DNA from 2 places in the Aquipuribacter sp. SD81 genome. Region 2 is predicted to be linked to the other one. Evidence: predicted binding sites of a transcription regulator. Region 2 holds the regulator's gene; the other holds the start of a gene.
What was found. The regulator LexA, encoded in region 2, represses DNA repair genes until DNA is damaged. The targets are predictions, from matches to a motif close to TCGAACANNTGTTCGA.
Positions count from the first base shown of each region.

Region 1: a site for LexA is predicted at 12,250-12,265, ahead of WAA21_RS06935 (alpha-ketoglutarate-dependent dioxygenase AlkB). Genes of this name have one in related genera too.

Region 1 is NZ_JBBAYJ010000009.1:7,444-23,260, reverse strand. It holds gene WAA21_RS07020 (AMP-binding protein) at 1-681, shown strand, start outside; gene WAA21_RS07015 (PLDc N-terminal domain-containing protein) at 678-1,016, shown strand; gene WAA21_RS07010 (1,4-dihydroxy-2-naphthoate polyprenyltransferase) at 1,043-1,924, shown strand; gene WAA21_RS07005 (TetR family transcriptional regulator) at 1,964-2,629, shown strand; gene WAA21_RS07000 (hypothetical protein) at 2,626-3,120, shown strand; gene WAA21_RS06995 (PLDc N-terminal domain-containing protein) at 3,124-3,333, opposite strand; gene WAA21_RS06990 (DUF4229 domain-containing protein) at 3,397-3,753, shown strand; gene WAA21_RS06985 (globin) at 3,750-4,190, shown strand; gene WAA21_RS06980 (glycoside hydrolase family 13 protein) at 4,235-5,899, shown strand; gene WAA21_RS06975 (PP2C family protein-serine/threonine phosphatase) at 5,998-7,155, shown strand; gene WAA21_RS06970 (acyl-CoA thioesterase) at 7,199-7,630, opposite strand; gene WAA21_RS06965 (hypothetical protein) at 7,741-7,959, shown strand; gene WAA21_RS06960 (DUF5709 domain-containing protein) at 7,956-8,465, shown strand; gene WAA21_RS06955 (hypothetical protein) at 8,462-8,611, shown strand; gene WAA21_RS06950 (acyl-CoA thioesterase) at 8,650-9,525, shown strand; gene WAA21_RS06945 (hypothetical protein) at 9,585-10,466, shown strand; gene WAA21_RS06940 (methyl-accepting chemotaxis protein) at 10,578-12,143, opposite strand; gene WAA21_RS06935 (alpha-ketoglutarate-dependent dioxygenase AlkB) at 12,275-12,940, shown strand; gene WAA21_RS06930 (DUF2254 domain-containing protein) at 12,956-14,278, opposite strand; gene ettA (energy-dependent translational throttle protein EttA) at 14,360-15,817, opposite strand, start outside.
Region 2 is NZ_JBBAYJ010000019.1:40,682-56,498, forward strand. It holds gene WAA21_RS12335 (AAA family ATPase) at 1-1,855, shown strand, start outside; gene WAA21_RS12340 (hypothetical protein) at 1,931-2,596, shown strand; gene miaA (tRNA (adenosine(37)-N6)-dimethylallyltransferase MiaA) at 2,593-3,567, shown strand; gene dapF (diaminopimelate epimerase) at 3,564-4,478, shown strand; gene WAA21_RS12355 (class I SAM-dependent methyltransferase) at 4,468-5,109, opposite strand; gene WAA21_RS12360 (calcium/sodium antiporter) at 5,106-6,233, opposite strand; gene hflX (GTPase HflX) at 6,298-7,764, shown strand; gene WAA21_RS12370 (ATP-dependent DNA helicase) at 7,775-9,958, shown strand; gene WAA21_RS12375 (LysR family transcriptional regulator) at 9,948-10,919, opposite strand; gene WAA21_RS12380 (aminotransferase class V-fold PLP-dependent enzyme) at 11,015-12,082, shown strand; gene lexA (transcriptional repressor LexA) at 12,105-12,827, opposite strand; gene WAA21_RS12390 (LysM peptidoglycan-binding domain-containing protein) at 13,068-13,496, shown strand; gene nrdR (transcriptional regulator NrdR) at 13,767-14,333, shown strand; gene WAA21_RS12400 (vitamin B12-dependent ribonucleotide reductase) at 14,330-15,817, shown strand, end outside.

The DNA of each region.
Region 1 (15,817 bases), on a different contig from region 2:
ACGTACGGCATGACGGAGACGTGCGGCGGCTGCGTGTACGACGGCCGCCCCCTCACCGGGGTCGACGTCGCGCTGGAGCCCGGGCCCGGGGACGGCGGCCGGGTCGTGGTGTCCGGGACGGTCGTGGCCCGCGGCTACCGGCAGCCGACAGACCCCGCCGGCGCGACCGCGGACCGCGGGGACGGCTTCGCCGGCGGCCCGCGACGCTTCCGCACCGGCGACCGCGGCCGGTGGGTCGACGGGCGGCTGCACGTGCTCGGCCGGCTCGACGACGTCGTGGTGTGCGGCGGCACCAACGTGTCGCTCGACGCGGTGGCCCGTGCGGCCCGGGGGGTGGCGGGTGTCACCGACGCCGTGGCCGTCGGCGTGCCCGACGAGGAGTGGGGCACCGTGGTCGGTCTCGTCGTGGCCGCGGCGGAGGGACACGACCGCGGGGCGGGGCTGCGGGCCGCGGTCGCGGAGACGGTGCGTCACGAGGTCGGACGCGCGGCGACGCCGCGACGGGTGCTCGTCGCCGGTGCCCTCCCGCTGGCGGGCGTGGGGAAGCCGGACCGCGCCGCCGCGCTCGGGCTCCTGCTCGACGCCCCGGCCGACGAGACGGCGCCGCGGGCCATGGGGGACCATGGGTCGACGGTCGGGACGGTCCCGGCCGGGGTCGCGACGGAGGGACGTCAGCCGTGAGGGCGCTCATCATCCCGGGCCTGCTCCTGGCCTTCACGATCTACTGCCTGATCGACGTCATCCGCTCCGAGGACTCCGACGTCCGCGGCCTGCCGAAGCTCGTGTGGGTGCTCCTGGTCCTGCTCTTCCCGCTCGCGGGAGGTGTCGCGTGGTTCGTCGCGGGCCGCCCGCGCGCCTCCCGGCTGCCCGGCACGGAGCGGCTCGGCCGGCCCAGGCCGCGGGTGCTCGGCCCCGACGACGACCCCGACTTCCTGCGCGGGCTGGACCGGCGCCCGCCGGACGCCTCCGACGACGAGGGCGACGACACGCGTCCGCCCGGCGCGTCGCGCAGCTGACCCACCGCGCCGTGACCACCCCTGCCGTGACCACCCCTGCCCAGTGGGTCGCCGGCGCGCGCCCGCGCACCCTCCCGGCGGCCGTCGCGCCCGTCGCCGCGGGCACCGGGGCCGCGGTCGGCCTCGGGGCCACCGAGCCCGTCCGCGCCGTGCTCGCGCTCGTCGTCGCGCTCGGGCTGCAGGTGGCCGTCAACTACGCCAACGACTACTCCGACGGCGTCCGCGGCACCGACGCCGACCGGGTCGGGCCGATGCGGCTCGTCGCCTCGGGCGCAGCGAGCCCGCGGGCGGTGCTCGTCGCCACCGCGGTGGCGTTCGCGGTCGCGGGTCTCGCGGGGGTCGCGCTCGTGGTGCTCAGCGGCGCGTGGTGGCTGCTCCTCGTGGGCGTGCTGTGCGTGGTGGCCGCGTGGACGTACACCGGCGGTCCGCGCCCCTACGGCTACGCCGGGCTGGGCGAGGTCGTCGTGTTCGTGTTCTTCGGGCTCGTCGCCGTGCTCGGCACCACGTGGACCCAGGCCCTGGCCGTCGACGCCGGGGCCGTGCTCGCGGCCGTCGCGATCGGGTCCGTGGCGTGCGCGCTCCTCGTGGTCAACAACCTCCGCGACATCCCGACCGACCGCGTCGCCGGCAAGCGCACCCTCGCCGTTCGACTCGGTGACGCGCGCACCCGCGCGCTGTACGGCGTCCTCGTCGCCGGGGTGCCCGCGGTCGCGGTCCTCGCCCTGGTGGCCTCCGGCCGGCCCTGGGCGCTGCTCGCCCTGCTCGCGCTGCCCCTGGCCGCCGGGCCGTTGCGGACCGTCGCCGACGGTGCCCGGGGTCTGGGGCTCGTCCCGGTGCTCGGCGCCACGGGGCGCCTGCAGCTCGTGCTGGGCCTCCTCCTGGGCGTGGGGCTCGCGATCGTCCCCTGACGTCTTGAACACGTTCAGTCCGCCGTGTTCACTGTCGTCGTGGCACCCCGGCGACGACCCGACCAGCCGGACACCCGGACCCTGCTGGTGGAGACCGGCCTGCGGCTGTTCCGCGAGCGCGGCTACGACAGGACGACGATGCGGCTCATCGCGTCGGAGGCCGGCGTGTCCGTCGGCAACGCCTACTACTGGTTCCCCGGCAAGGACCACCTCGTGCAGGAGCTGTACCGCCGGCTGCAGGTCGAGCACCGCGCGGCGGTCGCCGACCGGCTGCCCCTCGGCGGCACGCTCGAGCAGCGCCTGCGCGGGACGTGGCTCGCCGGGCTCGAGGTCTTCGCGCCGTACCGCTCCTTCGGGACGGGTTTCGTGCAGGTCGCGCTGCGCCCCGGCGACGGTGCGAGCCCGTTCAGCGAGGCCAGCGCCGAGGCCCGGCGCCTCGCCGTCGACCTGCTCACCGAGGTGGTCGAGGGCGCGCGCCCGCCCGTGCAGGGCCCGGCGGCCGAGCGGCTGCCGGAGCTGCTGTGGCTCGCGTGGCTCGGCGTCACCCTGTTCTGGGTCCACGACGGGTCCCCTGACGCCGCCCGCTCGCGTCGCCTGGTCGAGCGGAGCGTGCCGCTCGTCGCGCGCCTCGTGCGGCTCAGCCGCCTGCCCGTGCTCCGCGGCACGGTCCAGGACGTCCTCGACCTCGTCGACGAGGTGACGTGAGCACCGACGCGGCGGGCCCGTGGCCCTGGGTCCGCGAGCAGCGGCGCACCGACGCCGGCCTCCGCCTCGTCGGCCGCGCGCTGCTGGAGGGGATGGCCGCGGGCGCCGTGCTGGGGGCCGCAGTCCTGCTGGCGCCGCTGCTCGCCGGGCTCGCCCTGGCACCCGGCGGCGCGCGCGAGGCGGGCCTCGAGCCGGGCTACGTCCTCCTGGTCGTCGCCGTGGCGGCCGCGGTGGGCACGGGGCTGGGCCTGGCCGGCGCGGTCTGCGTCCTCGTCGTCCTCGGGGTCGTCGTCCGTCTCGACCCCCGCAGCTGGCCCGCGTCCTGCGCGGCCTGGCTCGCGCCGGCCGTCGCGGTCACCGCCGCGACGCTCGTCCTCGGGCTCGTCACCGACGTCGGCTGGTTCCTCGGCGCCGCGGCGCCCGCGGGCGTCGTGACGGCGTGGCGCGCGCGACGGGCCCTCGCCGGGTTCCGCGCGGCCGTCGCGGCGTGAGCCTCAGCGGCGGCGTCGCCCCACCGGGTCGAAGGCCTCCGGCCGCCCGCTCCACAGCCACAGCAGCGGCCCGACGACGGGCAGGAAGATGACGACGACGACCCACGCCGCGAACGGCAGGCCGCGCACCTGCGAGGGCGAGGTGCGCATGCAGTCGACGAGCGCGTACACGTGCAGGCCCACCACGACGAGCACGAGGAGGAGGCGCAGCACCCCCGCAGGATAGGTCGGCGCTCGGGGGCGGGGCCCGCGGAGCGCGGCGCCTACCCTGGAGGCATGCGCCCGGTCGCCGTCTACTCCGCCCTCCGCCTGGGCATGTTCCTCGCGGTGTTCCTCGTGCTCCGCCTCGTCGGGGTGGGCGGGATCCTGTCGCTCGTCGTCGCGCTCGTCATCTCCATGCTGCTGTCGTTCGTCGTCCTGCGCCGCCAGCGCGACGCGGTCACCCTCGCCCTCATCGGCTCCCAGGAGCGCCGCCGGCAGGCGAGGACCGACGGCCCGCAGGCCCGGCCCGCGCGGACACGCCGGACGCTGTCGCAGCGGCTGGACTCCGACGCGGCCGCGGAGGACGCCCTGCTCGACGCGCGCGAGCCACGGCCGGACGACCCGGCCGCGGGCCGGGCGGACCGCGCATGAGCCAGGACGCGCCCGACCTGCGACGCGCCGACAGCTTCTGGGAGGCGGTCGGCGGGACCGACACGTTCGAGCGGCTCGTCGCGGAGTTCTACCGCGGGGTCGGCGAGGACCCGGTGCTGTCGGCCATGTACCCGCAGGAGGACCTCGGCCCCCACGGCGCCGCCGCGCAGCGGCTGCGGATGTTCCTCGAGCAGTACTGGGGCGGCCCCACCACCTACAGCGAGCAGCGGGGGCACCCGCGACTGCGCATGCGCCACGCGCCGTTCCACGTCGACCCCGACGCCCGCGACCGGTGGCTCACGCACATGCGCCGCGCCGTGGCGAGCATCGACCTGTCCCCCATGCACGAGGCCGTCCTGTGGGACTACCTCGAGCGCGCCGCGCACTCCCTCGTCAACGCCCCCGACGCCCCGCCCGCCCGCCCGCCGGCCGGCTGAGCGGGGAACGGGGCGCGCGCGGCGCTGTGCCACCCTTGTGACACGTGACCTCCTCGTCCCTGCAGTCCTCCCCGTGGTGGCGCGACGCCGTCATCTACCAGGTCTACCCGCGCTCGTTCGCGGACGGTGACGGCGACGGCATCGGCGACCTTCCCGGCATCACCGCGCGCCTGCCGAGGCTCGCCGAGCTCGGGGTCGACGCCGTCTGGCTGTCCCCCTTCTACCCCTCGCCGCAGAACGACGCGGGCTACGACGTCTCCGACTACCGCGACGTCGAGCCCCTGTTCGGCACGCTCGCCGACGCCGACCGCATGATCGCCGACGCGCACGAGCTCGGCCTGCGGGTCGTCGTCGACATCGTCCCCAACCACACGAGCTCGGAGCACGAGTGGTTCCGCGCGGCCCTCGCCGCCGGGCCCGGCTCGCGCGAGCGGGCCCGCTACCTGTTCCGCGACGGCCGGGGCGAGGCCGGCGAGCTCCCGCCCAACAACTGGGTGTCGGTGTTCGGCGGCCGGGCGTGGACGCGCGTCACCGAGGCCGACGGGTCCCCCGGGCAGTGGTACCTGCACCTGTTCGACGCCACGCAGCCCGACCTCGACTGGGGAAACCCCGAGGTGCACGCCGAGTTCGAGGACGTCCTGCGGTTCTGGCTCGACCGCGGCGTCGACGGCTTCCGCATCGACGTCGCGCACAGCATGGTCAAGGAGCCCGGCCTGCCCGACTGGTCCGAGGACGACCGGCCGATGCAGGGCACCGCGGAGATCAGCGAGACGCGCCGCCCCCCGATGTGGGACCAGGAGGGCGTGCACGACATCTACCGGCGCTGGCGGGAGGTCGTCGACTCCTACGACGGCGACCGCATGCTCGTCGCCGAGGCGTGGGTGACCCCGTACGAGCGCCTCGCCCGCTACACCCGCCCCGACGAGCTGCACCAGGCCTTCAACTTCGACCACTGCGTGGCCGCGTGGCTGCCCGAGGCCCAGCGGGAGGTCATCAGCACGTCCCTCGCCGGCTCCGAGGCGGTCGGCGCACCCACGACGTGGGTGCTGAGCAACCACGACGTGGTGCGGCACGCGTCCCGCCTCGGCTACCCGCCCGCGACCCGGGGTCTGGGTGGCATCGGCCCGCGCGACGAGCAGCCCGACCGCGGGCTCGGCCTGCGCCGCGCCCGCGCGGCGACGCTGCTCATGCTGTCGCTGCCGGGCTCGGCCTACCTGTGGCAGGGCGAGGAGCTCGGCCTGCCCGAGCACACGACGCTGCCCGACGAGGTCCGGCAGGACCCGGCGTGGCTGCGCACCGGCGGCGAGCAGGTGGGCCGCGACGGCTGCCGCGTCCCGATCCCGTGGGAGGCCGACGCCCCCTCCTACGGCTTCGGGCCGGGCGCGGCGTCGTGGCTCCCGCAGCCGCCGGAGTGGGCGGACCTCGCCCGCGACCGGCAGGAGGGCGTCGAGGGCTCGACGCTGGAGACGTACCGCGCGGCGCTGCGGCTGCGGCGCGAGCACGGGCTCGGCCGCGGCGCCCTGCACTGGCTGGAGGAGCACTGCGGTCCCACCTCCCTCGGCCTGCGCAACGGCGACGTCACGGTGCTCGTCGCGTTCGACGAGCCGCTGCCGCTGCCCGCGGGGAGCCGGGTGCTGCTCGCGAGCGGTCCGCTCGACGCCGACGGCACCGTGCCGTCCGACACGACCGTCTGGCTGCGCACGCCCTGACCGGCGACCCCGTCGGGCCGCTGGCCGGGGCGGCGCCCGCGCACTAGCGTGTGCGCGCCCCGGCCGGCACCCCGACCGGCCGCGGCGGCGGAGGTGCGGTGCTGTCGACGGACCCTGCGGTCCCGCCAGGCCGCGAGACCGCCATCCTGCGGGCGGCGGTCGAGTCCGGCCTCGACGGGGTCGTCGTGGTCGGCGACGACGGGCGCATGCTCGCGATGAACCAGCAGTTCGTCGACATGTGGCCGATCCCCGCGGACGTCGTCGCCTCGCGAGACGACGAGGCCGCCCTGCGCAGCGCGATGACCCGGCTCGTGGACCCGCAGGCGTTCCTGGACCGCGTCCACGAGCTGTACGCGGGTGACGGCGGGGCGGCGCGCGACGAGCTGCTGCTGCGCGACGGGCGCGTCCTGGACCGCTGGGGCACCCCGCTGGTCGACGACGACGGGACCCGGCTCGGCTGGGCCTGGTACTTCCGCGACGTCACGCGGGAGCGGGTCGCCGCGCAGGAGGCGATCGAGGCGGGGGAGCGGTTCCGGCGCCTCGCGCGCACGCTGCAGGACAGCCTGCTTCCCCCGCACCTGCCGGACGTGCCCGGCGCCGAGATCGCGGCGCGCTACCTGCCGGGCTCGGAGGTCGTCGACGTCGTCGGCGACTTCTACGACGTGTTCCAGACCGGCGAGCACGAGTGGGCGCTGACCGTGGGGGACGTGTGCGGCAAGGGGGTCGAGGCCGCGACCGTCACGGCGCTCGCCCGCTACACGATCCGCGCCGGGGCCGTCACCCGGCGCTCGCCGTCGGCGGTGCTGCGGCTGCTCAACGAGGCGATGCGGCGCCAGCACCCGGACTCCGAGCGGTTCGTGACGGCGGCGTACCTCGGCCTGGAGCTCGGCAGCGGCGCCTGCCGCCTGCGGATCGCGCTCGGCGGGCACCCTCCGGCGCTGTGCCGGCGCGCCGACGGCCGGGTCGAGCCCCTCGGCACGCCCGGGACGGTGCTCGGCGCCTTCGACGACCCGTCGCTCACCGACGACGGCACGCTCCTGCACCCGGGCGACCGGGTCCTGCTCTACACCGACGGCGTCACCGAGGCCCGGCGCGGGGCCGAGCAGTTCGGCGAGGAGCGCCTCGTCGACGTGCTCGCCGGCTGCGACGGGACGGCGGCGGAGACCGCACGCACCGTGGAGGAGGCGGTGCTGGCCTTCAGCACACGGCAGAGCGACGACACCGCGGTCCTCGTCGTGCGGGTGCCGCCCGCCTGAGCGCCCGGGCGGGCGACCGTCGTCGCACGACCCGTCGCCGCCGTCAGCGCCCGCCGCGCCGGAACACGACCGGCGGTCCCGCCATCGACCCCAGCACCGCCCGCTCCGCCTCGTCGATGCGCCGGGGCGCGCCGCGGGAGAACGAGTACATGACCATCGTCGAGGCCGACACGGCGTGCACCACGCGCTCGCCGGTGTGCGTCGTCGCGACCTCGTAGCCGAGGTCGAAGCCCGCACCGCCGAGGCGCGTCACCCAGATGTCGACGAGCACGCCCGCGGCCGTGTACTCCAGCGGCACCCGGTACTCGATCTCGTGCCGCACGACGAGGGTCCCCGTGTCGGCGCCCGCCTTGACGACCGCGAGCGCCTCGACGCGCGCCTGCTCGGTGTAGCGGAGGAAGTCGGTGTTGTTCACGTGGCCGTAGGCGTCCATGTCGGACCAGCGCACGGCGACGGGCACGGTGACGGCGGGCACGGCGGGATTGTCGCAGCCCGGTCCGCCCCGCCGTCCGCCCCGCGTCCGCCCGCCTCCCGGGCCCCGGCCGGGCAGGCATGGCCGGAGGCGCGTCCGGGTACCGCAGGGGCATGAGCGAGAACACGGAGTACCCGACGGGTACCACCGGCGAGCCGGACGACCTGCGGACACCCGGCGACGAGACCGGGGCGGGCTACGACCCGGACAGCGACCCGGACGCGGACCCCGAGATGCTGAACCCGCGCGACGGGGACGAGGCGGCGGGCTCGCAGACCGAGGACCCCGACTCCGACCCCGACAGCATGAACCCGAGGGAGGGCGACGCGTGAGCGAGCAGGAGGGCGTCGACCGGATCGACGCGGAGGCCACGGCCTCCCAGGACCTCGACGAGGTCGACTTCGACCAGGACCTCGCCTTCGGCGAGGACGGCGACGACGACAACATGGACCGCAGCTACGTGCCGAACGACCGGCCCGTCGCGGCGAACCAGCACGGCACGACGGCCGCCGAGCAGCACGAGGGCAGCACGATCGACGACCGCGTCGCCGCGGAGGAGCCCGAGGTGTTCGGCGACCGTCCCGGCGAGGAGGTCCTGCCCACGGACCAGCCGCTGTCCGACGCGCTCGGCGAGGACGTCGCGTCGGAGGACCTCGCCATGACGGAGGACGACGAGTCCGAGGTCGGGGACCTGCGCGCCGGCCGGCTCGTCGAGCCGGACGAGGGCGTGCGCGAGGACACCGAGAAGGACCTCGTGGCCGATGACGTCGGCGTGGACGCCGGCGCCGCGAGCGCCGAGGAGGCCGCCATGCACGTGACGGACGACCCCCGCGCATGAGCGAGCCGAGCACGGGCGCCGCGCCCTCCCCGGACGAGGGCGCGGAGCGGACCGACCACGACGACCCCGAGATGTACCGCCACCGCGACGACCCCGAGCCGGACGCCGGCGAGGGGACCGGGGACGCCGGGCCCGCCCGGGCGTGAGCAGCAGGGTCCCGCGGGGCAGCCGGTAGGTTCCGGGCGTGAGCACGCGCCCCACACCGGAAGCCCTGCGGGACCAGCTCGTCTCCGACCTCCGGCTGGAGGCGACGGAGGACCCGGACCGCTTCACCGGGCAGAACGTGCACCACCCCTCAGGCCGCGTCTTCGGCGGGCAGGTGCTCGGGCAGTCCCTCATGGCGGCCGGGCGGACGGTCGACGCCGACCGCCTCCCCCACAGCCTCCACGCGTACTTCCTGCGACCGGGCGACCCGAGCGTGCCGATCGACTTCTCGGTCGAGCGGCTGCGCGACGGGCGGTCCTTCAGCGCCCGGCGCACGCACGCGCTGCAGCACGGCCGCCCGATCCTGTCGATGATCGCCTCGTTCCAGACCGCCGACGAGGGCCTCGAGCACGGCGAGCCGGTGCCGGACGCCCCGCAGCCGGAGTCGCTGCCGACCACCGCCGACGTGCTCGCGGGCGTCGAGCACCCCGTCGCGGAGTACTGGTCGTTCGAGCGGCCCATGGACATCCGCAACGTCGACGAGCCGATCTTCCTCCGGCCTGCGACCGCGCGCCGCAGCGACAGCGCGGTCTGGCTGCGCACGACCGCCGCGCTGCCCGACGAGCCGCTGCTGCACGCGGCCGTCATGGCCTTCGCGAGCGACTACTCGCTGCTGGAGGCGGTGCTGCGCCGTCACGGGGTCGCCTGGTCGACGCCGGGGCTGAAGATCGCGAGCCTCGACCACGCGATGTGGTTCCACCGGACCGGCCGCGCCGACGACTGGCTCCTCTACACCCACCGCAGCCCGTCCGCCTCCAACGCGCGCGGGCTCGTGCAGGGGCACATGCACGACCGCCGAGGACGGCTCGTCGCGACCGTCGCCCAGGAGGGCATGGTGCGGGTGCCGCGGGGCTGACCGGGTGTCGCGGCCGACCCCGCCTGCGGCCCGCAGCCGCCGTCGCCGACACTGGGGGCATGGACGGTGAGGGCGCCGGGCGCGACGCGGGCGTACCCGTCCCGCCGGGGCGCCCGCGCCACGCCCGCCGGCACCTCGTCGCCGGGGCGCTCGTCCTCCTCGCGCTCCTCGCCCCGCACGTGGGCGGCGCCGGGCCCCGCGTCGACGAGGCGACGACGCTCGCGCCGGCGGCGGCCGCCGCCCCTGAGCATCCGGCCGGCAGCCCGAGGTGGGCGCTGTACGAGGGCACGCTGCCCGACGGCCGCACGACGTGGCTGCGGTGGGACCCCTGCAGCACGGTCACGTACCGGGTGACGCTGACCGGGGTGCCCACGCGCCTGCGGGCCCAGGTGCTCGCCGAGACGCAGGACGCCGTCGCCGAGGTGGCACAGCGGACGGGGCTGCGTCTGGTGTACCGGGGGGTGAGCGGCGAGGTGCCGCTCACCCGGCCCCGCGACCCGTTCGACCAGTCGGCGGACCTGCTCGTGGCGTGGGTCCGCCCGGACCAGGCCGACGTCGACCTGTCCGGCGGCACCGCCGGGCGGGCCGGCGCACGCGGCATGCTCACGAGCCGGGTGAGCGACGACGTGACGTGGGAGCCCGGCGCCACCGAGCTCGGCCACGTCATCCTCCGCGGCTACGTGGTGCTGGACGCCCCGCAGCTGCTGGCCGAGGGCAAGCCGGCCGCCGGCCCCGGCACGTCACGGCGCAACACGCTGCTCCACGAGCTCGCCCACGCGGTCGGGGTCGGTCACGCCGAGGACCCCACGCAGCTCATGCACCCGCGGCTGCACGCCGGTACCCCCGACGGCTTCGCCGACGGCGACCTGGAGGCGCTGGAGTGGGTCGGGTCCGCGCACGGCTGCCTGAGCCCGCCGCAGGGCGTGCCGGACCTGCAGTAGCCCGGACCTGCAGTAGCCCGGACCTGCAGTAGCCCGGTGGCCCGGTGTCCCGGTGGCCCGTCGACCCCGTGGCCCGGTCGCCCCCCGTCCCGATTGCCCCGCGGCGCGCGGTCAGGGGTGCTCGCGCAGCGCCGAGGCCATCGCGACCTGGTCCCCCAGCACCTCGGTGATGCGGGCCTGGACCGTGCCCATCTGCTCCACCGTGCCGCTGGTCGCGTGGATGCCCGCCTCGACGCTGCGGCTGCTGCGCTGCAGCGCCCCCACGTGGTCGGACACCTTCTGCGTCGCCACGGCTGTCTCCCGGGCGAGGTCCTTGACCTCGCCCGCGACGACGGCGAACCCCTTGCCCGCCTCCCCGACGCGTGCCGCCTCGATGGTGGCGTTGAGGGCGAGGAGGTTGGTCTGGTCGGCGATCCGGCCGATGATCTTGATGACCTCGTCGATCTCCGCGGAGGCGGCCGCGAGGGCGGCGACGTCCTCGCGCATGGCCGCCGAGCGGGCCACCGCCTCCCCCGCGACCTGGCCCGCGTCGCTCGCGGCCCGCTGCAGGCGCTCGACGGTGTCGAGCAGCCGCCGGGAGTTCTCGGCGTCCGCGGCGGCGCGGCGCAGCACGCCGACCCGCTGCGAGACCAGCTGCTGCACGTTGCGCAGCGCGGCCGCACGGGACTCCGACAGCTCGATGGTCTCGGTGACGAAGAAGTCCATGGTGCCGATGACGCGGTCGCCGTCCGTGATCGGGAAGCACACACCCGAGCGGACACCGGCCCGGCCGGCGGCGGGCGCCCGCACGCAGTCGGTGAGCTCGGCGAGGTCCTGCACGAAGACGAGGTCGCGCGCCCGCCACGCCCGCCCGGACAGGCCGACGCCCTCGGCGAAGCTCGCGCCCATCGTGACCTGGCGGAACTCCTCGCCCGCGGAGCCCGACTCCTGCGCGAAGCGCAGCACGCCCGCGGCCTCGTCGAGCGCCCAGAACGAGCCGTACGCCCAGCCGAAGGTCCGGCGGACGGTGTCGAGGGCGACGCGCAGCGCGGAGGTCTCGTCCACCGCGTCGGACACGTCACCGACCACCGTGGTGACGGCCTTGCGGTCGTTGAGCGTCTCCTCGAGCTGGCGGGAGGCGAGGGCCTGCCGCTTGGCCAGGCTCGCGATGCGGGCGATCGCGGCCCACTTCTCGTCGTCGAACCGGGGCATGCACTGCGGGCCGTAGAACTCCATGACCGCGGAGACGGCGCCCCCGGGGTCGAAGATCGGGACGGCGGCGGCCGAGCGGGCGGGGCCCTGGCTGGCCGCGCGCCAGCGCAGGCAGCCGTGGGACGCGGGCACGGACTCGCCCGGCTCCAGCCGTTCGACGACGGCGCGGCGGCCGAGCACCGCGCGCGCGATGAGGGCGTCCGGGACGTCCTCCACCCGGACGGCGTCGGTGGAGGCGGGCAGGGTTCCGGCGAGCGCGCCGGTCTCGTAGCGGAGCTCGAACCGACCGTCGGAGCGGCGGACCCACCGCGCCCCGTAGTCGAGGCCGAGGCAGTCCACGAGCAGGTCCGTCATCTTGACGCGGGCCTCCTGCTCGTCGCGGACGCCGTCGTCGAAGGCGCGCAGGACGGCCTCGAGCGCCTCCACGTCGCGGGGGACGGGGTGCGTCGGAGCGGTCGTGGTGCGGCGCTGGGCGAACAGCGGCATGGGAGCGGTCCTCCGGTCGGGTCGGTGACAGGGGTATCGGCAGCCGCGGGACCCGCCTGAGCACTGGACGGGCCCGAGATGCGCGAGGTCATCCTGGCCGGGCGGGTCGAACACGTGTACGGTGTCGTGGCATGGCACCGGTCCTGCAGGCCTCGCTCTTCGACAGCGTGTTCGACGCGGCGGGCGAACAGGAGGCCGGCGTCGGGACCCATTGGGCCCTCGGCCCGCTCGGTGCCACCGTCGAGCGGGTGCCTCTGGCCCACGGCGCGTGGCTCGACGTGCGGCCCGGGTGGCTGCAGGGCTCGGCCGGGGTCTTCGACTCACTCGTCTCCGGCGTGACCTGGCGGGCCGACGAGCGGCAGATGTATGACCGGGTCGTCGCGGTGCCCCGTCTGCTGTCGTGGTTCGGCGAGCACCAGGCGTGGCCCCACCCGGCGCTCGTCGCCGCCCGGGACGCCCTCGACACCCACTACGGCCTCGCGGCCCCGGACCGCTTCGCCACCGCGGGCCTGTGCTGGTACCGCGACGGCCGCGACAGCGTCGCCTGGCACGGCGACCGCATCGGCCGGAGCCGGCACCACGACGTGATGGTCGCGATCCTGTCCCTCGGCGCGCCTCGAACCCTCGCGCTGCGCCCGGCCGGTGGCGGTGCGACCCACCGCTTCCAGCTCGGGCACGGCGACCTGCTCGTCATGGGCGGGTCGTGCCAGCGCACGTGGGACCACTGCGTGCCCAAGACGACGCGGGCCGTGGGGCCCCGCATCAGCGTGCAGCTGCGCCCCCGCGGCGTCGCCTGAGGGCACCCACCGGCGTCAGAGGGCGGGCGGGGCGGGCAGCACCGGACGGACCGCGTCGGCGGCCGCGAGCACGCGCTCCCGGTCGCGCGGGAACGGGTCGGTCGTCGCGTGGTGCGCGAGGAGCGTGTCGAGCTGGTCGACGAGGGCCGTCACCTGCTCGGGGCGGGCGTCCTCGGCCACCTGCCCGAGCAGCCGGACGGCCCGGACGACGACGTCCGGGTGGTCGAGGCCGTACGCGCGCACCGTGTCGACGACCGTGTCGACGAGCTCGATGAGACCGACGGACGGCGCGACGACCCGCAGCACGCCGTCCTCGTCGACCCGCCGCTCCTCCGGGTGGTCGCGCCGCGCGAGGGCCGCGAGCCCGTCGCTGAGGTCGTCGAGCGCCGTGCGCGCGGTGTAGGGGTCGTTGGTCCCCGGCGACAGCGCCCGCGCGAGCATGTCGAGGAGCAGCTGCACCGAGAAGCCGACGTCCTGCGCGGGGCTGCGCACCGCGGACAGCGACAGCTGGCGGCGGATGCGCGCGGCGAGCGCGGCGGCGTCCGGCACGTCGCCGTGGACGTCGGCGACGACCCCCTCCTCCGCGACGAAGTCACCGGGGCGGACGCGGAGCACCATCACGAGGTCGAGCTCCGCCGCCGTCGCGACGAGGTCGTCGACGTCGACGCCGACGACGTAGCCGGTCCCCGCCGCACGCACCTTGAGCGAGACCGGTCCTTCGGGACCCTCCGCCGCCCGCGGGGCCGGCCCGGCGCCGCTGCGGGCGGGGTACAGGTCGTCGACCGCGTGCCGCAGGTCCTCCCGGACCCGCCGGGCGAGCGTCCACACCTGGATCGAGTCGCTGATGTGGTGGATGAACCACACGAGCAGGCCGATGCTGGCGACCGCGAGCACGACGGCTCCGTTTACCGCGAGGTGCGGCACGAAGGGCTCCTCGGCGGCGGTGCCGTCGAGGGTGCGGATCGCCCGCAGGACGAGCAGGGAGTACAGGAAGGTGGCGAGGTAGGTGCCGAGCACCACCTGGTTGCCCCGGTCGGCCATGAAGTTGCGCACGAGGCGGGGCCCGAACGACGACGAGGTCAGGGCCATGACCGCGATCGTGATGGAGAAGGTCGTGGACGCGACCCCGAGCACGGAGCCGGCTATGGCCGACAGCAGCGTCCGGCTGCCGTCGGCGCCCACGCGGTAGAGCACGTCGACCCCGACCAGTGGCTCGGTCGACGTGCCCACGAGCGACCGGTCGACCTCGATGAGGCCCTGGGCAGCCGCCGCGGCGAGGAGGCAGAGGGCGGCCGGCAGCACCCAGAAGGACTCGCGCATGCGCGTCAGGAACGTCACCGCCCCATGGTGGCGTCACGCGCGCCCCGGGGCGGGGGCGACCCGCCCCGGGGGCCGCACCCGCGAGGGGGCGGGTCCGCGTCAGTCGCGCGTGAGCTTGCGGTGGGTGACGCGGTGCGGCCGGGCGGCGTCCGGGCCCATCCGCTCGATCTTGTTGGCCTCGTAGCTGGCGAAGTTGCCCTCGAACCAGAACCACTTCGCCGGCTCCTTCTCGTCGCCCTCGTAGGCGAGGATGTGCGTGCACACCCGGTCGAGGAACCAGCGGTCGTGGCTGATCACGACCGCGCAGCCGGGGAAGTCGAGCAGCGCGTTCTCCAGGCTGCCGAGCGTCTCGACGTCGAGGTCGTTCGTCGGCTCGTCGAGCAGCAGCAGGTTGCCGCCCTCCTTGAGGGTGAGGGCCAGGTTGAGGCGGTTGCGCTCCCCGCCGGACAGGACCCCGGCGGCCTTCTGCTGGTCCGGGCCCTTGAAGCCGAACGCCGACACGTACGCCCGCGACGGCATCTCGACGTTGCCGACCTGGATGTAGTCGAGCCCGTCGGACACGACCTCCCACAGCGACTTCTTCGGGTCGATGCCGCCGCGGGTCTGGTCGACGTAGCTGATCTTGACCGTCTCGCCGACCTTGACGGTGCCGGCGTCCGGCTCCTCCAGGCCCACGATGGTCTTGAACAGCGTGGTCTTGCCGACGCCGTTGGGCCCGATGACGCCGACGATGCCGTTGCGGGGCAGCGTGAAAGACAGCCCGGAGATGAGCTCCCCGCGCTCGTCGAAGCCCTTGTGCAGGTCCTGCACCTCGATGACGGTGCTGCCCAGGCGCGGGCCGGGCGGGATCTGGATCTCCTCGAAGTCGAGCTTGCGGGTGCGCTCGGCCTCCGTCGCCATCTCCTCGTAGCGGGCCAGGCGCGACTTGGACTTGGTCTGGCGGCCCTTGGCGTTCATCCGGACCCACTCGAGCTCGTCCTTCAGGCGCTTGGCGAGCTTGGCGTCCTTCTTGCCCTGGACCTGCAGGCGCTCCTGCTTCTTCTCCAGGTAGGTCGAGTAGTTGCCCTCGTAGGGGTACAGCCGGCCTCGGTCGACCTCGGCGATCCACTGCGCGACGTTGTCGAGGAAGTACCGGTCGTGCGTGACGGCGAGCACGGCCCCGGCGTAGGAGGCCAGGTGCTGCTCGAGCCAGTTCACGCTCTCGGCGTCGAGGTGGTTGGTCGGCTCGTCGAGCAGGAGCAGGTCGGGCTTGCTCAGCAGCAGCTTGCACAGCGCGACCCGGCGGCGCTCACCGCCGGACAGCACGGACACGTCGGCGTCCGGCGGCGGGCACTGCAGCGCGTCCATCGCCTGCTCGAGCTGGCTGTCGAGGTCCCACGCGTCGGCGTGGTCCAGCGCCTCCTGGAGCTCGCCCATCTCCGCCATGAGCGCGTCGAAGTCGGCGTCCGGCTCGCCCATGGCCGCGCTGATCTCGTTGAAGCGGTCGAGCTTCTGCTTGATCTCGCCGAGGCCCTCCTCGACGTTGCCGAGGACGGTCTTCTCCTCGTTGAGCGGCGG
Region 2 (15,817 bases):
GGCGCTCGCGCACCTGGAGCGGGCGATCGAGCTGTACGACAGCGTCCCGGACGCCGCGGAGCGGCTCGGCCAGGACGACGTCGACCTGCACCGCCGCGCCGCGGGCCTCGCGAGCCGCTCCGGGCAGGTGGAGCGCGCCGTCTCGCTGGCGCGCGCCGCGCTCGAGCGCGCGCACGCGGCCGGCGACGACCACCGCGCCGGGGTGCTGCACCACCGCCTCGCCCAGCACCTCATCGCCTCCGAGCGGACCGGGGAGGCGCTGGAGCACGCCCGCGCCGCCGTCCGCACCCTCGGCGTGGGCGACTTCGCCGTCACCGCGGTCTGCGACGGCCCCGACGAGGTCGTCCGGGACCGGGCGTGGGCGCTCGCCGGTCTCGCACGCGCCCTCATGCTCGCCGGCAAGCCGGGTGCGCGCCTCGCCGGCGAGCGGGCCCTCGCCGTCGCGGTGGAGGCGGGGCTGCCGGACGTCGAGGCCGACGCGCTCGCCACGGTCGCCGTCGCGCTCGGCGAGGAGGCCGCGGGCGGGGCGGACGCCGCCGCGGCCGGGCAGGTGGCCGACGAGCGCCTCGTGCAGGCGGTCGCGCGCTCCCGCTCGGCCGGCGACCTGCTCACCGAGCTGCGTGCGTGCGTCAACCTCGGCTGGGCCCGCTACGGCCGCGGGGCCGTGCCCGAGGCCCTCGCCGTCGCCGACGAGGCCGTCGAGCGGGCGGGCGCCGCCGGTCTGCTGTGGAGCCCGCTCGCGGTCGAGCTCCGCGTGCTGCGCCGGCTCGCCCGGTACATGACGGGGCACTGGCGCACCCGCCCGGAGGCCGACACCGACCTCGCCCCCGACACGCCCGCCGCCCGGCTGGCGGCCATCGACCTGTACGTCGCCGTCGCGCGCGGCGACGACACCGCCGAGGCGGCCGTGGAGCGGCTCGTGCCGCTGCGCGGGCTGGACGTGGGCGTGCAGGTGGTCGTCGACGGCTGCCTCGCGGAGCTGCGCCGCTGGCAGGGCCGCCCCGAGGAGGCCGCCGACGTCGCCCGCGCCGCCCGCGACGACCTCGTGCGCGTGCTCGGCGACGAGCGCCTCGCGGCCGTGTGGTTCGGCGCCGTCGAGGTCGCCGCCCTCGCCGACGTCGCGGAGGAGGCGCTGCTGCGACACGACGCCGCGCGCGCCGCCGGCCTCGCGCGCCGGGCGCTCGCCCGGGGCCGGGCGGTGGAGGAGCTCGTCGCCGAGGCGGCCGCCCACCCCGACCCCCGGGAGCGCCCCGGACCGGAGGCCCGGGCGTGGCAGGCGCGGCTGCGGGCGGAGCTGACCCGGCTGCGCCCGGTCCTGCCGGTGGCGGCACCGGACGGCGGGCAGGCCCCGGACGACGCCGTACCCGGTCCGCGGGACGGTGACCTCGACCCGGTCCCCGCGTGGCGCGAGGCGCTCGCCGCCTTCGCCGTCCTCGGCCACCCCTACGAGCAGGCGCGCTGCCGCCTCGGGCTGGCCGCCGCCCTCCTCGGCAGCGGCGCGCGCGGCGCGGCCGCGGAGGAGGTCGAGCCCCTGCTCGCCGAGGTCCGCCGCACGGCGGCCGAGCTCGGTGCGGCGCCGCTGTCCGCGCAGGTCGACGCCCTCGAGCGCCGGGCCGGGCTCGGCGAGGCCGGCGCGGGGGCCGACGCGGTCCTCACCGCGCGCGAGCGGGAGGTGCTCCGTCTCGTCGCCCAGGGCCTGACGAACCGGCAGGTGGGCGCGCGGCTGTTCATCAGCGAGAAGACCGTCTCGGTGCACCTGTCGAACGCCATGGCCAAGCTGGGGGCGTCGGGGCGCACCGAGGCGGTCACCCTCGCGCACCGCACCGGGCTGCTGCCGCTGGAGCCGCTCACCTGAGCCACGGCGTGCCCACCGCGAGGCGCCCACCCGGCCGCCGGCGGGCCGCGGGCCGGCGGCGGATACGGTGAGCCGGTGCCCGTCGCCGCCGCGTGCCTCGTGCCGGCCGCACCGGTCCTGCTGCCCTGGCTGACGGGGACCGACGTGCCGGAGGTCGAGCCGGTCCGGGCGGCCGTCACCCGCGCGCTCGACGTGCTCGACGACTGCGACCGGGTGCTCCTCGTCGCGCACGAGCGGGCGGGCACGTTGGCGGGGTTCGGCTCGGTGCTGCCCTCGCCGGTGCCCTCGCGCGCCCGCGGCTCGTGGCCGCACGAGCTCGCCCACGCCCTGCTGGACTCCCGGCCCGGGCACCCGGCCATGCCCGACTGGCGCCCGGGTCGCGAGGAGACGTCGTGGCCGCGGGTCGCCGGCGACCCGGCCGGCTGGCTCGCGCAGCAGGACGCCGTCCGGGCGCGCACCGGCCTGCTGCTGCTCGCCGACGGCTCGCGCACCCGCGGCCCCCGCGCCCCCGGGGGCGAAGACCCGCGGGGCGGGGTGGTCGACCGCGCGCTCGCCGCCGCCGTCCGCGGCCACCGGCGGGTCTCCACCCGCGCGCGGCGCGCAGCCCCGGCCGTCGGCGCCGACGCGTGCGACGCCGTCGACGTGCTCGCGGCCGTGGGCGGTCGGCGCCCACCCGTCCTGCACCTCGCCGACGCGCCGCTCGGCGTCGGGTACCTCGTCGCGACGTGGCGGCTGGCGTGAGCGGGGGCCCGGCGACGTCCGGGGCCCCGCCGGTGGTGCTCGCCGTCGTGGGGGCGACGGCGACCGGGAAGTCCGACGTCGCCGTCGGGCTGTGCGAGGCCCTCGGCGGCGAGGCGGTCAACGCCGACTCCATGCAGCTGTACGAGGGCATGGACGTCGGGACGGCCAAGCTGACGGTGCGGGAGCGGCGGGGCGTCCCGCACCACCTGCTCGACGTCTGGCCGGTCACCCGTCCCGCCGCGGTCGCGGAGTACCAGGAACTCGCTCGCGCGGCGTTCGCGGACGTCGCCGGTCGCGGCCGGCTGCCCGTGCTCGTCGGCGGGTCGGGCCTGTACGTGCGGGCGGCCCTGGACGACCTGCGCTTCCCCGGCACCGACCCGGACGTGCGCGCCCGGCTGAGCGCGGAGGCCGAGGAGGTGGGTGCGCCGGCGATGCACGAGCGGCTGCGCCGGGTCGACCCCGCCGCGGCCGCGGCGATCCTGCCCGGCAACGTGCGGCGCGTCGTGCGGGCGCTGGAGGTCGTGGAGATCACCGGGCGCCCGTTCAGCGCGGCCATGCCCGAGCCGGGGGCGCGGGCCCGCGCGGTGCCCGCCGTCGTGCTCGGCCTGCGCCGGGAACGCCCCGACGTCGACCGTCGCATCGCGGAGCGGGTGGACCGCATGTGGCGCGACGGCCTCGTCGATGAGGTCCGGTCGCTGCGCGAGCGGGGCCTCGCCGAGGGGCCGACCGCGTCGCGGGCCGTCGGCTACGCGCAGGTCCTCGAGCTGCTCGCCGGGCGCACGGGGGACGACGAGGCCCGCGAGGCCACCGTGCGCGCCACGCGCCGCCTCGTCCGCCGGCAGGAGTCGTGGTTCGGCGCCGACCCCGACGTGCTGTGGCTCGACGTCGCCGCCGACGACACCGCCGCGGCGCTCACCGAGCGGGCCCGGGCGCTCGTCGTCCCCCGCCTCCGCGAGAGGATGGGGGCGTGAGCAGCCCCCTCGGACCCGACGGCCTGCACGCGCTCAAGGCGCACGGGACGGGCAACGACTTCGTCGTCGTCCTCGACCCGGACGACACGTGGCCGCTGGTGACCGACGTCGTCCGCGCGCTGTGCGACCGGCGCCTGGGTGTGGGCGCGGACGGGGTCATCCGCGCCGTGCGCGCCGACGTCGACGGCGAGGCCGGCTGGTTCATGGACCACGTCAACGCCGACGGCACCACCGCCGAGATGTGCGGCAACGGGGTACGCGTCCTCGCCCACAGCCTCGTCGACGCCGGTCTCGTCGACCCGGCCGTCGGGCGCGTGCCGGTGCTGTCGCGCGCTGGCGCGCGGCCCGTGCGGCTCGTCGCGGCGGGCTACCCCGTGTACGCGGTCGAGATGGGGCCGGTGAGCGTCGCCGAGGACCTCGTGGCCGTCGGGGTCGTCGGCCCCGACCGCACGCGGCGCCTGCCCGGGCGGGCGGTCGACGTCGGCAACCCGCACGTCGTCGTCGACGTCGGCGACGTCGCGGCCGTCCTCGACGCCGACCTCGCGCGCCGTCCCACCCTCGAGCCGGAGCCGGAGCACGGCGCGAACGTCGAGCTCGTCGGCGGGGTCGGCCAGGGTGACGCCCCCGGGACGGGCTACCTGCGCATGCGCGTGCACGAGCGCGGGGTGGGGGAGACGTCCTCGTGCGGGACCGGCGCCGTCGCGGCGGCCGCCGCGGCGTCGCTGCGCAACGGGCACCGCTCCTGGACCGTCGACGTGCCGGGCGGCCGGCTGCGGGTGCGGCTGCGCCGCCGGGAGGACGAGGGCATCGTCGGCAGCGAGCTCGCCGGTCCCGCCGAGGTCGTCGCCCGCCTGGTCGTCGAGCCCGCGTGGCTGGAGCGGGCCGCGGCCGGTCAGCCGCTCAGCCGCTGACGTCCCGGCGGACCCGCAGCACCCGGTAGCCCTTGCTGCTCGCGAGCCGGGTCGTCGCGAGGTGCGCGCCGAGGCCCGCCGGGTCGTCCAGGCCGTCGGCGAGCCAGCGGTGCAGGGAGTCGGCGCCGAGGTTGCGCTGCACGACGAGGTCCGCGTGGCCTCCGGTCGCGAGCCGCGGCAGCCAGAGCCGCAGCAGGTCGTGCAGGGCGGCCTTGCCGATCCGGATCGGCGGGTTGGACCACACGGCGGCGAAGCGCAGCGCGGGGTCGACGTCCTCCGGCGCCGCGACCCGCACGTTGGTGAGGCCGTTCAGGGCGGCGTTCTCGGCCGTGAGCGCTCGCGCGCGGGCGTTGACGTCGACCGCCCACACCGTCGCCGCCGGGGCGCGGGCCGCGAGCGCGAGGGCGAGCGGTCCCCACCCGCAGCCGAGGTCGAGCAGGTCCCCGCCCGCGGGCACGTCCGTCGCCGAGCGCAGCAGCACGGCCGTGCCCGGGTCGAGCCGGTCGCCGCTGAAGACCCCCGCCGCCGTCCGCACCCGCACGGCCCGGCCGTCGAGGTCGAGCGAGAGCTCGCGCGCGCGGGCGGGCGCCGCCGGGTCGGCGTCGAAGTAGTGGGGCTGCTGCTCGCTCACGGTGCCGGGCTCCCCTCCGGGCCTCTCGCCGTGCGCCGGCGGCGTCGCCTGACCTCGGCGCCGACGAGCACGAGCAGGGTGAGGGCGGTGAGGGGCGCGAGGAAGCCGACCACCACCCGTCCGAGCACGGGCACGGCGTCGTGGCCCGTGGCGTCGAGCGCGAGGAACGTGACGTACACGCCGTAGTAGAGGACGAAGACGACCCCCTCCCAGCGGGCGACGGCCGCCCCGGTGAACACCACCGGCAGGAGCGCGAGCGCGACGACGACCATGACCGGTAGGTCGAGCACCACGGCCCCGCGCGACACCGGGACGCCGTCCGGGCTGATGAGGGCGGCCAGACCCAGCACCGCCCCGAGGTTGAAGATGTTGCTGCCGACGACGTTGCCGACAGCCATGTCGCGCTGGCCGCGGACCGCCGCGACGACCGAGGTCGCGAGCTCCGGCAGCGACGTGCCGACGGCCACGACCGTGAGGCCCATGACGAGCTCGCTGACGCCGAGCGCCTCGCCGATGTCGGTCGCGGCTCCCACCAGCAGGCGGGCGCCGAGCACGAGCAGCGCGACGCCCGCCGCCACGAGCAGGGCGTCGACGACCGTCCGGCGCCGCCCGCTGCCGCGCCGGACGGGCTCGTCCGTCCCCGGGGCGACGCCCGGCTCGTCGTCGTCGCGCCGGGTCCGCGACGTCCAGACCGTCCGCCCGACGTACAGCAGCAGGAGCACGAGCAGCAGCAGGCCGTCGAGGCGCCCGATGCTGCCGTCGAGCGCGAGCAGGAGGGCGACGACCGACAGGCCGATCATCACCGGCACGTCCTGCCGCACCACGCGCGTGCGGACCACGAGCGGCAGCACGACGGCGCTCGCGCCGAGCACGAGCAGGACGTTGGCGATGTTGCTGCCGACGACGTTGCCGACCGCGAGGCCCGGCGAGCCGGACAGGCTCGCGTCGAGGGTGACGGCGAGCTCGGGCGCCGACGTCGCGAAGGACACGACCGTGAGCCCCACGACGAGCGGGGACAGGCCGAGCGCGAGCGCGAGGCCGCCGGCCCCCCGCACGAGGAGCTCCCCGCCGACGACGAGGACGACGAGCCCACCGAGGAGACCGAGGACGGTCAGCAGGTCCACGCCGCCTCCCTGACGCGTAATCGGCTGGGGCCGACAGGCCACCGCGTGCGATCCTGGCAGGACGATGCCACGCACACACACCGACCCCACCCCGCGCGACGCCCGCCGGCCGGAGCCCCTCGACGGCCTCGAGCCGGGCGGGCCCGACGACGGGTACGACGCGTACGACGGGGACCAGCTCGACCTCGCCGACCGCCAGGCGCTGCGCCGCGTCGCGGGCCTGTCCACGGAGCTCACCGACGTCACCGAGGTCGAGTACCGCCAGCTCCGGCTGGAGCGCGTCGTGCTCGCCGGGCTCTGGACCTCGGCCGGCGTCGAGGACGCCGAGGTGGGCCTCGCCGAGCTCGCCGCCCTCGCCGAGACCGCCGGCTCGCAGGTGCTCGACGCGCTGCTGCAGCGTCGCGACAAGCCGGACCCCTCGACGTTCCTCGGCTCCGGCAAGGCGGCCGAGCTCCGCGACATCGTCGCGACGACCGGCGCGGACACCGTCGTCGTGGACGGCGAGCTGTCGCCGTCGCAGCGGCGCAGCCTGGAGGACGTCGTCAAGGTCAAGGTGGTCGACCGGACCGCGCTGATCCTCGACATCTTCGCCCAGCACGCCAAGAGCCGGGAGGGCAAGGCGCAGGTCGAGCTCGCGCAGCTGGAGTACCTGCTCCCGCGCCTGCGCGGCTGGGGCGAGTCGATGTCCCGGCAGGCCGGTGGCCGGGTCGCCGGCGGTGCCGGCATCGGCTCCCGCGGCCCCGGTGAGACCAAGATCGAGCTCGACCGGCGGCGCATCCGCACCCGCATGGCGAAGCTGAGGCGCGAGATCGCCGACATGCGCACCGCGCGGGAGACCAAGCGCGGCAGCCGCCGCCGCAACGCGGTGCCGTCGATCGCGATCGCCGGCTACACGAACGCCGGCAAGTCGAGCCTGCTCAACCGGCTCACGGGGGCCGGCGTGCTCGTGGAGGACGCGCTCTTCGCGACCCTGGACCCGACCGTGCGCCGGGCCGAGCTGCCGGACGGTCGCGCCGTCACCCTTGCCGACACCGTCGGCTTCGTCCGGCACCTGCCGCACCAGCTCGTCGAGGCGTTCCGCTCGACGCTGGAGGAGGTGGCGGAGGCCGACCTGGTCGTCCACGTGGTCGACGCGTCCCACCCGGACCCCGAGGGCCAGCTGTCGGCCGTCCGCGCGGTCATGGCCGACGTCGACGCGCACCGGGTGCCCGAGGTCGTCGCCCTCAACAAGTGCGACGTCGCCGACCCCGAGGTCGTCGACCGGCTGCTGCGCCGGGAGCGCGCGGCGGTGGCGGTGTCGGCGCGGACCGGCTCGGGCATCGACGCGCTCCTGCAGCGCATCGCCTCCGACCTGCCCCACCCGGACGTCGAGGTCGACGTCGTGGTGCCGTTCACGCGCGGCGACCTCGTGAGCCGGGTCCACGACGACGGGGAGGTGCTCGCGGTCGACCACGAGCCCGCGGGGACCCGGGTGCGGGCGAGGGTCGACGAGGCGCTGGCGGCGGCGCTGCACGAGGCGGAGGACCGCTAGCCTCCCTCCGGTGACCGAGCCCGCCGCCGCGCCGCCGGAGGGCGGCGCCGCCGAGCCGGCCACGGCTGCCGCGGACCTCGCGGACGAGGCGGCCGGGCTGCTGGCGACGGTCGTCGCCGCGACGGGCGGCACCCCCCGCGCCGGGCAGGAGCAGATGGCGCGCGCCGTCGCCGAGGCCGTGACGGAGCACCGGCACCTGCTCGTCCAGGCCGGGACCGGCACCGGGAAGTCGTGGGGCTACCTCGTCCCGGTCGTGGCCGCGGCGGTCCGCCGGGGCGAGCGGGTCGTCGTCGCGACGTCGACGCTCGCGCTGCAGGGCCAGCTCGTGCGCCACGACCTGCCGCGCCTGGCCGACGCCCTCGAGGGCCCGCTCGGACGCCGCCCCACGTGGCAGCTCGTCAAGGGCCGCAACAACTACGTGTGCCGGCACCGTCTGGACGGCGGCGACGCCGAGGAGGACGACGCGCTGTCGCTGTGGGGCGCCGACGACGGCTCCGCGGGACCTCGCTCGGGACTGGAGCTGCAGGTCGCGCGGGCCCGGGAGTGGGCGGAGACCACGACGACCGGCGACCGTGACGAGCTCGTGCCCGGGGTGTCGGACCGGGCGTGGCGGGCCGTGTCGGTGACGGCGCGGGAGTGCCTGGGAGCGCAGCGCTGCCCCGCGGCCGCGGAGTGCTTCAGCGAGGACGCACGCGCCCGCGCGCGGGAGGTCGACGTCGTCGTCACCAACCACGCGCTGCTCACCATCGACGCCGTCGAGGGCCTGCAGACCCTGCCGCCGCACGACGTCGTCGTCGTCGACGAGGCGCACGACCTCGTCGACCGGGTGACGACGACGTTGTCGCGGGACCTCACGGCCACCGCCGTCCGGACCGCGGCCGGGGCCGCCCGCCGGTCCGGCGCGGACGCCTCGCAGGTGCGCGACCTCGAGCGGGCGGCCGACGGGCTCGAGCGGGCGCTCGCCGACGTGACGCCGGGCCGGCTGCCCGACGGACCGTCCGCCACGGTGCAGGACGCGCTGCTGCTGGTCTCGACCGCCGCGCGCGGCACGCTGCGCTCCCTGCCGCGCGACCAGCCCGCCGGCGAGGACGCGGGCGCCGCGCGGAGCCAGGCCGGCCGCGCGGCCCTGCTCGAGGTCGTCGGGACCGCCGAGCGGCTGGCCGGCGTCCCCCGCCCGGACCGCGACGACACGGCCGGCCCCGCGGCGGGGGGCGGGACGGCGGGTGAGGGCGAGACGGACGACGAGGACGCCGTCGAGGCCGAGGCCGAGGCCGAGGCCGAGGCGCCGGCGGAGGCGCCCACCGGCACCGACGTCGTGTGGCTCGACGACGACGAGCGCCGCGGTCACGTGCTCGTCGCGGCGCCGCTCAGCGTGGCCGGGCTGCTCCGCAGCCGGCTCCTCGACACCCGCACCGTCGTCGCGACGTCCGCGACGCTCGTCGGGCCGGGCGGCTTCGACGCCCTCGCGCGCCGCCTCGGGCTCGGTCGGGGCGGGTGGACCGGTCTCGACGTCGGCAGCCCCTTCGACTACCGCCGCCAGGCGATCCTCTACGTGGCCGCGCACCTGCCGCCGCCGGGCCGTGACGGCCACGGGGAGCCGCTGTGGGACGAGCTCGTCGCGCTCGTCGAGGCCGCGGGCGGTCGCACCCTCGGCCTGTTCTCCTCGCGCCGGGCCGCCGAGCGGGCCGCGGAGGTCGTGCGCGCGCGCACCGACCTGCCGGTGCTGTGCCAGGGCGACGACGCGGTGCCGACGCTCGTCCGGCAGTTCGCCGACGACGAGCCCACCTGCCTCTTCGGCACGCTCGGGCTGTGGCAGGGCGTCGACGTGCCCGGGCCTTCGTGCAGCCTCGTCGTGCTCGACCGGGTGCCGTTCCCCCGCCCCGACGACCCGCTCGCGCAGGCCCGCACCGAGGCGGTCGCCGCCGGCGGCGGCAACGGGTTCATGACGGTGTCGGTCGCGCACGCCGCGACCCTGCTCGCGCAGGGCGCGGGACGCCTCGTGCGCAGCACCGCCGACCGCGGGGTCGTCGCCGTCCTCGACCAGCGCGTCGTGACCCGCCGCTACGGCGACGCGCTCCTGCAGGCGCTGCCGCCCATGTGGCGGACCACGGACCGGGCGACGGTCCTCGCGGCGCTCGAGCGGCTGCGCGCCACCGCCGGTTCCGCCGGCGACGCACGGGCGGCTACCGGCTGACGGCGACGCCGGACGGCCGGTCCGTCGCGCTCCCCACGAGTGCCTGCAGGACCGCGGCGACGGCGGGCACCCGCGCGAGGTCGGGCGTCGTCACGGCCACGACCCGCCGCCGCGCCACCGGGTCGAGGGGCACCGTGACGACGTCCCGGTCCGCGACGTGGCTGCCGGCGAGCCCGGGCAGCAGCGCGACGCCCAGCCCCTCCGCCACGAGCCCGAGGACCGCGACGTAGTCGTCGGTCTCGTACCGCAGCCGGGGCCGGAAGCCCGCGGCGGCGGCGAGGTCGACGAGGTGGCCCCGGCAGCGCGGGCAGCCCGCGATCCAGTCCTCGTCCGACAGCTCGGCGACCGCGACCCGGTCGCGTCGCGCCCACGCTGTGTCGCCCCGCACCGCGAGCCTCACCTCGTCGAGGAGGAGCGGCGCGACGTGCAGGCCGGCCAGGTCCGACACGCGGTCGGTGCGGTCGGTGCCGTCGGTGCCGTCGGTGCCGTCGGTGCCGTCGGTGAGGTCGTAGGAGAAGGTGACGACGACGTCCGCCTCGCCGTCGCGGACGAGCCGCACCGAGTCCGGCGGCTCGACCTCCTGCAGGGCGACCTGCAGCCCGGGGTGCGCCGCGCGGAGCGCGGCGAGCGCACGCGGGACGAGGCGCGCGGACGCCGACGGGAACGCGACGAGGCGCACGGTCCCCGCGGCGAGCCCCGCGACCGCCTGCACCTCACGCTCGGCGACAGCGAGCAGCGCCTCCACGGCGACGGCGTGGCGGGCGAGGACGCGGCCGGGCTCCGTCGGCCGCGAGCGGCGGCCGACCCGCTCGACGAGCGCGGTGCCCATGACGCGCTCCGCCCGGCGCAGCTGCTGGCTCGCCGCGGGCTGGCTTACGCCCAGCCGCCGGGCGGCCGCCGACACCGAGCCCTCCTCGGAGACGGCCCGGAGCAGTCGCAGCACGTCGACGTCGAGGGGCAAGGGCGGCAGCCTACGACGACCCATAAGCCCTGTGGATGGGTCGCGGAAGAACCTGCTGCTTGTGGCATGACCGCGGCGGTGGGCACGCTGTCGGGGTGACGACCTCCGCGTGGGCACCGGCTCCGGGCTACCTCAACGCCTCGACCCTCGGGCTGCCTCCGCGAGCCACGGCGACGGCCGTGCACGAGGCGGTCGACGCGTGGCAGGCCGGGCGGGCGTGCGCTGTCGCGTACGACCGCCACGTCCAGGCCTCGCGGCGCCTCTATGCGCGGCTCGTCGGCGTGGAGCCGTCGTGGGTGGCGGTCGGCTCGCAGGCCTCCGTCCTCGTCGCCGAGGTCGCGGTGGCCCTGCCCGACGGGGCGCGGGTGCTCACGGTGGCCGGCGAGTTCAGCTCGGTGTGCGGGCCCTTCGAGGCTCAGGCCGGGCGCCGGGTGAGCGTTGCGGCGGTGCCGCTGGAGGACCTCCCGGAGGCGACCGAGCGGCTGCGGCCCGACGTCGTCGCCTTCTCGCTCGCGCAGTCCGCGGACGGGCGGGTCGTCGACGCCGACGGGGTGCGTGCCGCCGCGACGGCGTGCGGTGCGCTCACGGTGTGCGACACCACGCAGGCCGCCGGCTGGCTCGACGTCGACGCGGCCGCGTGGGACGTCACGGTCTGCTCGGCCTACAAGTGGCTGTGCGCGCCCAGGGGCAGCGCCTTCCTGACGGTCCGCCCCGCCGTGGCCGACCGCCTCAGCGGCCACAACGCCGGCTGGTACGCCGGGGAGGACGTGTGGGGGTCTGTCTACGGCCCCGGGCTGCGCGTCGCCGCCGACGCGCGGCGCTTCGACGTCAGCCCCGCGTGGCTCGCGTGGGTCGGCACGCAGACCTCGCTCGAGGTGCTGCTCGACCTGCCGGTCGACGTGCGCCGCCGCCACGGCGCGGACCTCGCCGACGCGCTGCGCGCCCACCTCGGCTGGGAGCCGGCGGGCCGTCCCGTCCTCGTGGTGCCCGACGCGGACGGCCGCGTCGTCGCCGCCCTCGGCGACGCCGGGGTCACGGTCGCCAGCCGCGCCGGTCGCGCGCGGGTGTCCTTCCACCTGTGGAACGACGGCGACGACGTCGACCGCGCCGCGGACGCGCTGTCGGCCGCGGGAGCAGCGGCGCTCGCACGGACCCCGGTCTGAGCGCGGCGACGCCTCCGACGCCTCAGACGCGGCGGAGGACCGCCGTCACCCGACCGAGGACGGTCGCGTCGTCACCCGGGATCGGCGTGTAGAGCGGGTTGTGCGGCATGAGCCACACGTGCCCGTCCCGACGCCGGTACGTCTTGACGGTCGCCTCGCCGTCGATCATGGCGGCGACGATCTCGCCGTTCTCCGCGACGGGCTGCTGGCGCACGACCACCCAGTCGCCGTCGCAGATCGCGGCGTCGACCATCGAGTCGCCGACGACCTGCAGCAGGAAGAGCGTGCCGTCGCCCACGACCTGACGGGGGAGCGGGAAGACGTCCTCGACGACCTCCTCGGCCAGGACGGGTCCGCCGGCGGCGATGCGGCCGACGAGCGGCACCATGCTCGCCTCCGGCATCGGGCTGCCCTCGTCGTGGGCGCCCGCACGCCAGGCCCCGGGCTCCTCGGCGGCCTCCGGCTCGACGACCGCCGTGACGTCGCCGGTCGGGGCCGGACGCCGGCGCGCGTCCTCGGGCCCGACGACCTCGATGGCCCGCGGGCGGTGCGGGTCGCGGCGCAGGTAGCCCTTGCGCTCGAGCGTGGCGAGCTGGTGGGCGACGCTGCTCGGGGACGTGAGGCCGACCGACTCGCCGATCTCCCGCATCGACGGCGGGTACCCGCGCGTGCGGACGGCCTCGCGGATGGTCTCGAGCACCCGGCGCTGGCGCTCGGTGAGCCCTTCCAGGTCCTGCCCTGCCATGTCGTCCTCCGTCGTCCTCGCCGGGGGTTGTGTCCGACCCCCGGGGTCTCCTCGGTGCGTGCCGCTGACCCGTCGTCCGGGTGATCAGGACGCTAGGAGGTCGAACACGTGTTCACAAGCACCGCGGGCGGCGTGTCGCCGTCCGTCGAACACACGCTCGACAAACCCTCGACCTGAGGTTAACGTACAGACGTTCGAAGGCGCGAGCCCCCACCGAACACCTGTCCAGAGGAGGAACCGATGAGCACCACCGCCGCCGCCCCGCTCCGCCCGACGCTCCACCGCGCCCCAGGCCGCCGTCCGGCCCTCGTGCTCACCCGGCGCGGCCGCGTCGTCGTGCGCGCCCTCGCGTGGGTCGCGACCACAGCCGCAGCGGCGCTCGCGGTGCTGCTCGTGTGGGTCGCGGCGGCGTCCTTCGTCGCCCCCGGGGCCTCCGCCGGCGACGGCCGCTCCGGCGTCGTGTCCGGGGTGGGCGCGACCTCGGTCGACGCCGACGCGGTCGGTGCGGTCAGCGTCGTCGTCGACCCGGGCGACACGCTGTGGTCGCTCGCGCGCGACCACGCACCCGACCGGGACCCGCGTGCCGTCGTCCACGACGTGGTCCGGCTCAACGAGCTCGCCTCGAGCACGGTGCTCGCCGGCGACCGGCTCCTCGTCCCCACCCGCTGAGCACCACGACCCCCGGCTGACCTGCAGGAGCGGGTCGGCCACGGGGAGATGCGTCCCCGAGGGCGGCGCCGCGACCCGACGACACGCCGTCGGAAGGCGGCGCCGCCCTCTTGCGTTGTCGGTGGTCGCTGCTACCGTTGCCACAACATCTAGTAGTTACACCCGTGTGGTTCATCCACATCTGGTCCACAGGTGGTCCACACGGTGAGGTGCCGTCGTCAACAGGTACCGCACAGGTCCGTCCACAGGGGCGGGGGAAGGGGGTGCGTCGTGCGCTGCCCGTTCTGCCGGTTAGGCGACTCCCGGGTCGTCGACTCCCGCACGGCGGACGACGGCACGGCGATCCGCCGCCGGCGTCAGTGCCAGGACTGCGACCGTCGCTTCACGACCGTGGAGTCGGCGAGCCTCACCGTCGTCAAGCGCTCCGGCGCGACCGAGCCGTTCTCCCGGGAGAAGGTCCTCTCGGGCGTCCGCAAGGCGTGCCAGGGCCGGCCCGTCTCCGAGGACGACCTCGCCCTTCTCGCGCAGAAGGTCGAGGAGGCCGTCCGCCAGACCGGGGCGGCCCAGGTGGACGCCCACGAGATCGGGCTGGCGATCCTGGGGCCGCTCCGCGAGCTCGACGAGGTCGCCTACCTCCGCTTCGCCAGCGTGTACCGGGCCTTCGAGTCCCTCGCCGACTTCGAGGAGGCGATCACCCTCCTCCGCGTCGAGCGCGCCGCCCACGAGCAGCAGCCCGAGCAGCAGTGCGCGCACCAGCAGCAGACCGCACCCGCACCCGTCCAGAGCACCGTCCGCACGCCGTCCGGCACGACCGTCACCCCAGGGGAGCCCGCATGACCGACACGACCTCGTCGACCCGACAGACCGCACCCGGCGCCGCCGGCCTCACCGTCGAGCGGGTGTGGACGACCCCCGGCGTCCACCCGTACGACGAGGTGACGTGGGAGTCGCGCGACGTCGTCCAGACCAACTGGAAGACCGGCGAGACGATCTTCGAGCAGCGCGGCGTCGAGTTCCCCGACTTCTGGTCGGTCAACGCCTCCTCGATCGTCACGACGAAGTACTTCCGCGGGGCGGTCGGCAGCGACACCCGCGAGCGGAGCCTCCGTCAGCTCATCGACCGGGTCGTGCTCACCTACACCAAGGCCGGCAAGGACCACGGCTACTTCGCCACCGACGCCGACGCCGAGGTCTTCGAGCACGAGCTCACGTGGATGCTCCTGCACCAGGTGTTCAGCTTCAACAGCCCCGTCTGGTTCAACGTCGGCACGCCCGCGCCGCAGCAGGTGAGCGCGTGCTTCATCCTCGCCGTCGACGACACGATGGACTCGATCCTCAACTGGTACGCCGAGGAGGGGCGCATCTTCAAGGGCGGCTCCGGTGCGGGTCTCAACCTCTCGCGCATCCGCTCGAGCAAGGAGCTGCTGTCCTCCGGCGGGACCGCGTCCGGCCCGGTGTCCTTCATGCGCGGCGCCGACGCCTCGGCCGGGACCATCAAGTCCGGCGGCGCCACGCGCCGGGCGGCGAAGATGGTCGTCCTCGACATCGACCACCCGGACATCGCCGAGTTCGTCGCGACCAAGGCGCGCGAGGAGAACAAGATCCGCGCGCTGCGCGACGCCGGGTTCGACATGGACCTCGGCGGCGACGACATCACGAGCGTGCAGTACCAGAACGCCAACAACTCCGTCCGCGTGAGCGACGAGTTCATGCGCGCGGTCGAGAACGGCACGGACTTCGGGCTGCGGGCACGCTCCACGGGCGAGGTCATCGAGTCCGTCGACGCCCGGGCGCTGTGGCAGCAGGTCGCGCAGGCGGCGTGGGAGTGCGCCGACCCCGGCATCCAGTACGACGACACGATCAACGACTGGCACACCACGCCGGAGTCCGGGCGCATCAACGCCTCGAACCCGTGCAGCGAGTACATGCACCTCGACAACTCCAGCTGCAACCTCGCGAGCCTCAACCTGCTGAAGTTCCTCACGGGCGAGGGCACCTTCGACGCCGAGCAGTTCGCGAAGAGCGTCGAGCTCGTCATCACGGCGATGGACATCTCCATCTGCTTCGCCGACTTCCCGACCGAGCCCATCGGGGAGACGACGCGGGCGTTCCGCCAGCTCGGCATCGGCTACGCCAACCTCGGCGCGCTGCTCATGGCCTCGGGCCTCGCCTACGACTCCGACGGCGGCCGGGCGCTGGCGGCGAGCATCACGAGCCTCATGACGGGGGTGTCGTACAAGCGCTCCGCGGAGCTCGCCGCCGTCGTCGGCCCGTACGAGGGCTACGCCCGCAACGCCGACGCCCACAAGCGCGTCATGCGC